Linked DNA regions of Leucothrix mucor DSM 2157. The protein of the gene in region 1 interacts with the protein of each later gene in a pairwise test. Links are inferred from orthologs where the notes say so. Each region holds a gene or a part of one and is shown in the gene's direction. Other genes may lie near its edges.

Region 1 (3,864 bases):
TTTGAAGGTCGTCAGGGTCAGGGCGGACGCACGCACTTGGTAAGTCCGGCGATGGCTGCAGCAGCTGCAGTGATGGGTCACTTCACGGATGTAAGGAGTTTATAATGGAAAAGTTTACAGTACACACCGGCTTAGTCGTGCCATTGGACCGCTCAAATGTGGATACCGATGCCATCATTCCTAAGCAATACCTGAAGTCGATTAAGCGTAGCGGTTTTGGCCCGACGCTGTTTGATGACTGGCGTTATCTGGAACCTGGCGAGCCGGGCATGGACCACACCAAGCGTACACCGAATCCAGACTTCGTTTTAAACAAGCCTCGTTATAAAGGCGGCTCAGTATTACTAGCACGCCGTAACTTCGGCTGTGGCTCATCACGTGAACATGCGGTCTGGGCACTGGATGATGCGGGCTTCAGAGCCGTAATTGCGCCAAGCTTTGCTGATATATTCTTCAATAATAGCTTTAAGAATGGTTTCTTACCTATTGTTTTAAATGAAGATATTGTTTCTTCTTTATTTGAGAAAGTAGAAGCGAACGAAGGTTATGAGCTAACCATTAACCTTGAAGAGCAGTGCGTTGAAACACCAGATGGTGAGCGCTATGCCTTTGATATTGATGAGTTTCGTAAGTATTGTCTGATCAATGGATTAGATGATATCGCCTTGACTTTACAGCATGCCAATAGCATTAAAGCCTACGAAACCTCACAAAAAAGTAAAACCCCATGGTTGTTTAATTAATACTAATCAATCATTTACACGTAACACCTAAAGTTAATAAAGGAATTTGAAATGCGCAACACTTACGATATCGCAATAGTCGGAGCAACAGGTACGGTCGGTGAGACGTTACTGTCCATTCTGGCAGAACGCGATTTCCCGATCGGCACACTGCACCTCTTAGATACGGATGACTTAGCGGGCACCCGACTGGAGTTTGGTGGGTCTTACATCAAAGTGGCGCGCCTTGAGGATTTCGACTTTAGTCAGGTACAAATTGCCTTTTTCGCAACTTCAGAAGAAGTCTCCGCTACTTTTGTACCGATTGCGGCCTTGGCGGGCTGTGTGGCAATTGATCATTCCGCACAGTTCCGCACTGACTACGATGTGCCGTTGGTAATTCCTGAAGTAAATGCTCACGCAATTGCCGAGTACAGCAACCGTGGCATTATCTCGACCCCATCCAGTAATACTATTGCGATGCTGGTTGCCCTGCAGGCTATTCACGAGCAAGTGAAGGTCATGCGAGTTAATGCGTCGACCTATCAGTCAGTCTCTGGTGCAGGTAAGAATGGTGTTCAGGAGTTGGCATCGCAGACAGCACAACTGTTGAATGGTCGTGAGGCTAAGCATTCTGTGTTCGCCAAACAAATCGCTTTCAACGTATTGCCACAGATTGATGAAGCTGAAGAGAATGGCTATACCCGCGAAGAAATGAGAATGCTCACCGAAACGCAGAAGATTTGGGAGGATGAAGAGGTCTTAGTTAACCCGACTGCGGTACAGGTTCCTGTGTTCTTTGGTCATGCTATGTCACTGCACATTGAAACCCGTGAGAAAATTACGGCTGAAGTGGCACAAGAATTGCTGATGTCAGCGGCCGGAGTGACACTAATGGATGACATTGCAGGCAAAGTTTATCCGACGCCAGTGACGGAAGGAGTCAATAATGACGCCGTTTTCGTTAGTCGAATCAGAGAAGATGTGTCTTATTCAAATGGTTTGAATCTATGGGTTGTTGCTGATAATGTACGAAAAGGTGCTGCTTTAAATAGTATTCAGATCGCAGAAATTTTAATCACTGATTACCTTTAGTCCTAGTAAAGCTTGAAAGCTGACAGTGAATTGTCACATTATGACAATCACTCGTCAGATATTGACAGTTAAATTGAATTATTAAGGTACTATTCATTGGTATGTTGCTATTAATTACACACGGTCGGAAAGCGTGTTGATTCCGGTGAGTTCAGAATGAACAAATGTTCTCAACTTGTATACGTAACACACTCTTGAATATAAATAAAATAACAACAAAGCACCGCTCATGATTCGAACAGCCAATACGAGAAAGACAAAGTCTTGTGATACATATGGAATGGATAGAGCGTTATTGCTTAAGAAGGGGATTAACAAGTGAATAAAAAGACCTTAAGTTTAGCTATCTGCATGGCTATTACCTACCCAGGAGTAACGCTTGCACTAGGCTTAGGTGAGATTGAGTCTGCTTCACACCTTAACCAACCTTTTAACGCTAAAATAGACTTACTCTCTACTAATGGCACTGACCCAAGTCAACTTCGTGTCAAAGTTGCTTCGCCATCAGTGTTTAGTCGAGTCGGTATTGACCGTCCGAACTATTTAAACAGTCTACGTTTTCGTTCCACGATTCAGAACGGCAAGCCAGTTATTCTGGTCAGTTCTGCTGAAGCGATTAAAGAGCCTTTCATTAACTTCCTATTGGAAGTGAGCTGGCCTAACGGTCAGTTGTTAAAAGAATACACGGTGCTATTAGACCCACCTGTATTGATGCAGCCAGGTACCTCCATTGCCAGTAACACGGCCGGTGTACGTCCTGATCCTGTCAATACTCTGCAATCACAACAGCAACGCCAGCAACAAGCGATTGCTAATCAGACTGCAGCACGTGAGCAACAGCGCCAACGCATTATTGCGCAACAGCAGCAAGCTCGTCAGCAACAGGCCGCCGCGCCGGTTAATGATGGCTTGAGACGTCCAAGTGCGCCGCTTGCTCAGGCAGCCGCCACTAAGAGCCGTACAGGTGTTGGTCGTACTTACCGCGTAAGAAGCGGTGACACACTTTATAAAGTAGCGAAGAAAGTGGGTTATAACGGCGTACGTACCGAACAGATGATGATTGCTCTGTTTGAAGCGAACCCGACTGCTTTCCGTCGTCGTAACATTAATAACTTAAAAGCTGGTGTTGATTTACGTCGTCCTTCAGTTGATGAAGCGCGACGCATTACGATTTCACAGGCTCGTCAGGAAATTAAATCTCAGACGTCTGATTGGAAGTCTCGTGCAGCACCAACCAGAGTTGCTAGTGCGCCTAAAGCGGCGGCGACTAATAATACACCGACACCTCGTAGCACGGCTCCAACCACTAGCGAAGCTAGAATGGAAGTTCTGGGCTCAACGAACAATAACTCAGCTAATAGCGGGAATCTGGCAGGTCAGGCTAAGCTTGATGACTTGAATCGCCAGTTGACGCTAGCGAGTGAGTCTTTGACGGCTAGAACTCAGGAAAACAACGAACTGCAATCCCGGGTTACCGAGCTTGAGTCGCTGTTACGTAAGAAGAATCGTCTGATTACACTGAAGAATGAGCAGTTAGCGGAACTTCAGGCAAGCTTAGGCAAGCCGCCACTCCCAATTAGCGATGATGAGCTGGAAACAGATATCATTGCCAGCGATCCGGCACTTGAGCAGGGCATGGGCATTCAGCAGCAACTCGCTGAAGCAGATGCGCCAGAAGGTACCATCGTTCGTGAATCAGAAGATCCAATGGCGATCATTACTGATACCACGCAACCTGAAATCTTCCAGCCGCCGGTTACCGATCAGTTGGATAGTCAGATTGATAGCGCTCTGAACGCACCAGCTGCCGTTGAAGAAGATGATGGCTTGTTGAGCATGCTGAGCTCTCCTTTGGTGATGGGACTGGGTGCAGGATCTCTGCTGGCATTACTGGCAGGCTTCTTGTTCATGCGTCGTCGCAATGCCAAAGAAGAATACGAAGATTACAGTCCGATCGATTTTGATGATCCGACGTTCTCTCCGGGTACTAGTACATTCGGTGATGAGCCAAATGAGCCATCAGGTGATGCAAATAGCAGCGATCCGT
Region 2 (3,790 bases), 1.8 Mb from region 1 along the record:
TGTCGCTTAGGCCAGCTTGTTTCAAATGATTGCTGTTAGCGGCGAGCACGGCTTCCGGATCGCCAAAGTGGCTGAGAAGTTTATGAAAGGCTTGGCAGCCAATGCCCGGAGCCCGCCAAAGCGAGATCCAGGCTGATAGCGATTGAGATGTCATCGAAGCATTTGGCCTGTAGGTCAAGGGTTACCTATTTTATACCCATTTTTCACAGCGTGTTGAGACTTTGTAATCAGCGCATAACTTAGGCGATCACTCACACTGTAAACCACGGCATGAGCAATTTTCTCAGGCGGTAGCGTCAACTTATCACCGGCGGCAACATAGCCTTTGTTCTCTTGCGGATGTGGATCGGCAATAGAACGGCCCGGTTGATAAACACCAACAACATAGCCAGGCTTGATTCCGTCACGTTTACCCTTATTAATAGTAATAATCATACTGGTGCCGCTAATGTGGGTGGCGTCGTATAGGCTCATTACGGTACCGCGGACCTTATGTCTGGGGATTTCGATTCGGGTATTAAGAATGCTGTCGTGATTGCTGATATTAAACAAGCGATCACCCACGCGAACTCCGCGCTTCATATCCATCAAGCGAGCCGTAGAAATAGGGCCGGCTTTTTCTATTTGAGCTTGAGCGCCATAGCTGACTTCATAGCCAAGGTGTTCACCGGTCTCTGGGTCACTCATTGGCTTGCCTTTGGAGAATACCGCGTATCGCTCTAAGGCTTGTCCGTTCAGGTTCTTAATGTAGATATTGGAATCAACATCCATTAGTAAATGTTCACTCTGACCATCAACAATATACGGTGCATTTTTGATGGTTGCCTCATCCAATACCCGAGGCCAAGACAAGAAAGGCGCGAGGGTTGAAATAGGCTCACCGGTGCCGTCGGTCCGTTCGATACGGATAGTCGGCGACATTCTGTCACTAATAGTGACGGTATCAGGACCGCGAACTGCTTTCGGGCCGCGATATATGTATAATACGTCGCCCGGATAAATAAGGTGTGGATTGTTGATGCGTTGGTTTTTGTCCCAAATTTCCGGCCAAAACCAAGGGTCTTTGAGGAATTTGTTGGCGATTCCCCAGAGTGTATCGCCTTTGCGAACTTTGTAGCGCAATGGTGCATCGCCTTTCAGTGTTCCTTTGGTTCGGGTCACTGTGCGCTTAACTTTAGGGTTTTGGGAATTGATTTCGGCGGCGCTTGGCGGCATGCCATAGGCGTCGTCATACTGTCCGTTATCGGAGCTAGCGCTGACTCGGGACGGTGAAGAAAGATTTTTTTTAATTGTGTCTTTGTCGCAGCCTCCTAGTAAAATGGAGCTCAGCACGATAACAGAGGTGAAAACCTGTCGTGAGATGGTGAAAGACATAATTTGCCCTCTCGTTCTTATTCGTTATTATGTTCGGGCTATAGTATCTTAGGGGATATTAAGCACGCATGAATTTCAGACTTACGGTAATTTAAATGGCAGTTTTAAAAGTATTAAGCTATCCCGATGCCCGACTACGCACAAAGGCTGTGCCTGTCGATGTGGTTGATGATGAGGTGCGCGGCATCATGGATGATATGCTCGAAACCATGTATGACGCACCAGGGATTGGCTTGGCTGCAACGCAGGTTAATGTGCATCGGCAAATTGTAGTCATCGACCTCTCTGAGGATAAAGATGAACCGTTGTATTTGGTTAACCCTAAAATCATTGCTAAATCGGGCAAAGAAGTGTCTGAAGAAGGCTGCTTATCTGTGCCTGAGTATTACGCGGAAGTTGAGCGTGCCAGTGAGGTTACGATCAGTGCATTGGGGCGCGATGGTAAGCCGTTTGAGTTGGAGGCAGAAGGCTTATTAGCTGTTTGCATTCAGCATGAAATGGATCACTTGCAGGGTAAATTATTTGTGGATTATTTGTCGCCATTAAAGCAGCAGCGAGTTCGCAAAAAGCTGGAAAAGATGGCTAAACAGGGTGCGTTATGAGTGACCGCTTGCGGCTGATCTACGCTGGAACTCCTGATTTTGCAGTGCCGGCTTTACGCGCTTTGTTAGACTCTGAGCATGAAGTCGTGGCTGTCTATACGCAGCCAGATCGCCCGGCAGGTCGTGGGCGTAAGTTGCAACCCGGCCCGGTTAAACAGGTTGCAATGGATGCGGGTATACCTGTTGAGCAGCCCCTGAATTTTAAAGAAGCAGAGGCACGTGAGCAGCTAGCAGCTTACAATGCCGACGTCATGATCGTTGCTGCTTATGGTTTGATCCTGCCACAGTCAGTATTGGATACGCCACGCTTTGGTTGCTTAAATATACATGGCTCACTATTGCCTCGTTGGCGTGGTGCTGCACCAATTCATCGCGCCATTCAAGCGGGTGATCAAGAGACTGGTGTCACGATTATGCAAATGGCCGCTGGTTTAGATACTGGCGATATGTTGTATAAAACCTTCCGCCCGATTGGTCCACAAGATACGTCGGAAACTATACACGATGGTTTAGCGGCAGATGGTGCTGAAGCGTTGCTGGTAGTATTAAATCAATTGCAAGCTGGCGAATTAAAGCCAGAAGTGCAGGACGAGTCATTGACTTGTTATGCCAGCAAGCTAACTAAGGCTGAGGCAGAGATCGATTGGTCGCAATCTGCGGTAGAAATTGATCGTACCATCCGCGCATTTAATCCGTGGCCAATGGCCTATACGCAGAAAAATGGTAAGCCATTGCGTTTGTTGATGTCATCGGTGGCTGAGGGTGAAACAGTCACTGCAGCACCGGGTACTGTATTATCAGAAGATAAAACAGGTATCAGAATTGCCACGGGTGAGGGAGTATTGCTCCTCACGCGCTTACAACTTCCCGGCGGAAAAGCATTGTCGGTTACTGAATTTCTAAATGGCCGCAGTTTGGCCGGAGAGCATTTCCCCTCATGAGTCAGAAAAACCCACGCGCAATAGCGGCTTTAATGCTGGAAAAAGTGATTTACGGCGGTACGTCTTTAAGTCAATTGCTGACAGAAGACAGTGCCAGTGATCCGATGGTTCGCGACCTGTGCTTCGGTACTCTGCGTTGGCATGAGCGGCTCACCGCTATCTTAGATATCTTGCTAACCAAATCATTAAAGTCAAAAGATAAAGACGTTGAGTGTTTATTGCGAGTTGGTCTGTATCAGGTGTTATATCAAAGTGCGCCAGAATATGCAGCGGTTAATGAAACCGTTGCAGCCGTCAAAGGCTTGAGAAAGCCATGGGCGGTGAAGTTTGTTAATGGTGTACTAAGAACATTCTTGCGTCGTAAAGAGTCTGTTCTTCACCAGATTGAAGAGATTGAAACTGCGCATTATGCCTTTCCTCAATGGCTGTTAGATTCTGTGCGCGAGGCTTGGCCTGAGCAGTGGGAGTCGGTATTAAAGCAAAGCAATGAACGTGCGCCGATGACTTTGCGAGTGAACTTATCGCAGAATACTCGGGATGAATATCAGGCGATGCTACAGGCTGAAGATATTCAAAGTACAGTCCATCCCCTAGTTCCATCGGCATTGATTTTAGAAAAACCAATGTCGGTGTTTGAGCTGCCGGGCTTCAATGAAGGCTTTGTCTCGGTGCAAGATGCCGCCGCTCAGCTAGCGGCGTTTTTATTGGAGTGTGAGCCGGGCATGCGAGTGCTGGATGCTTGTGCAGCGCCGGGTGGTAAAACCGGGCATATGCTTGAGCACACCGCCAATATCAAAGTGGTTGCAGTTGAAAACACCGAAATGCGTTTGTTGCGCATTGGTGAAAATCTGGAACGTTTAGGCTTAGAGGCTG

The links.
Region 2: the proteins of LEUMU_RS0110015 (region 1) and def interact in binary tests that used the Escherichia coli proteins (3 or more experiments, as listed by UniProt). The link is inferred for Leucothrix mucor DSM 2157 from one-to-one orthologs.

Annotation. Positions count from the first base shown.
Region 1 is NZ_ATTE01000001.1:2,264,467-2,268,330, reverse strand. The notes cover bases 1-2,805. They hold LEUMU_RS0110015 (aspartate-semialdehyde dehydrogenase), read left to right. Parts: upstream 1-794; coding sequence 795-1,817; downstream 1,818-2,805. Other genes in these bases: LEUMU_RS0110010 (motility hub landmark protein FimV), read left to right, coding at 2,136-2,805; leuD (3-isopropylmalate dehydratase small subunit), read left to right, coding at 105-743; leuC (3-isopropylmalate dehydratase large subunit), read left to right, coding at 1-105. Outside these bases: more of LEUMU_RS0110010, read left to right, coding at 2,806-3,864.
Region 2 is NZ_ATTE01000001.1:506,505-510,294, forward strand. The notes cover bases 492-3,222. They hold def (peptide deformylase), read left to right. Parts: upstream 492-1,469; coding sequence 1,470-1,976; downstream 1,977-3,222. Other genes in these bases: LEUMU_RS0102205 (LysM peptidoglycan-binding domain-containing protein), read right to left, coding at 492-1,374; fmt (methionyl-tRNA formyltransferase), read left to right, coding at 1,973-2,917; rsmB (16S rRNA (cytosine(967)-C(5))-methyltransferase RsmB), read left to right, coding at 2,914-3,222. Outside these bases: DNA-processing protein DprA, read right to left, coding at 1-154; more of LEUMU_RS0102205, read right to left, coding at 175-491; more of rsmB, read left to right, coding at 3,223-3,790. UniProt on the Escherichia coli protein: Removes the formyl group from the N-terminal Met of newly synthesized proteins. Requires at least a dipeptide for an efficient rate of reaction. N-terminal L-methionine is a prerequisite for activity but the enzyme has broad specificity at other positions.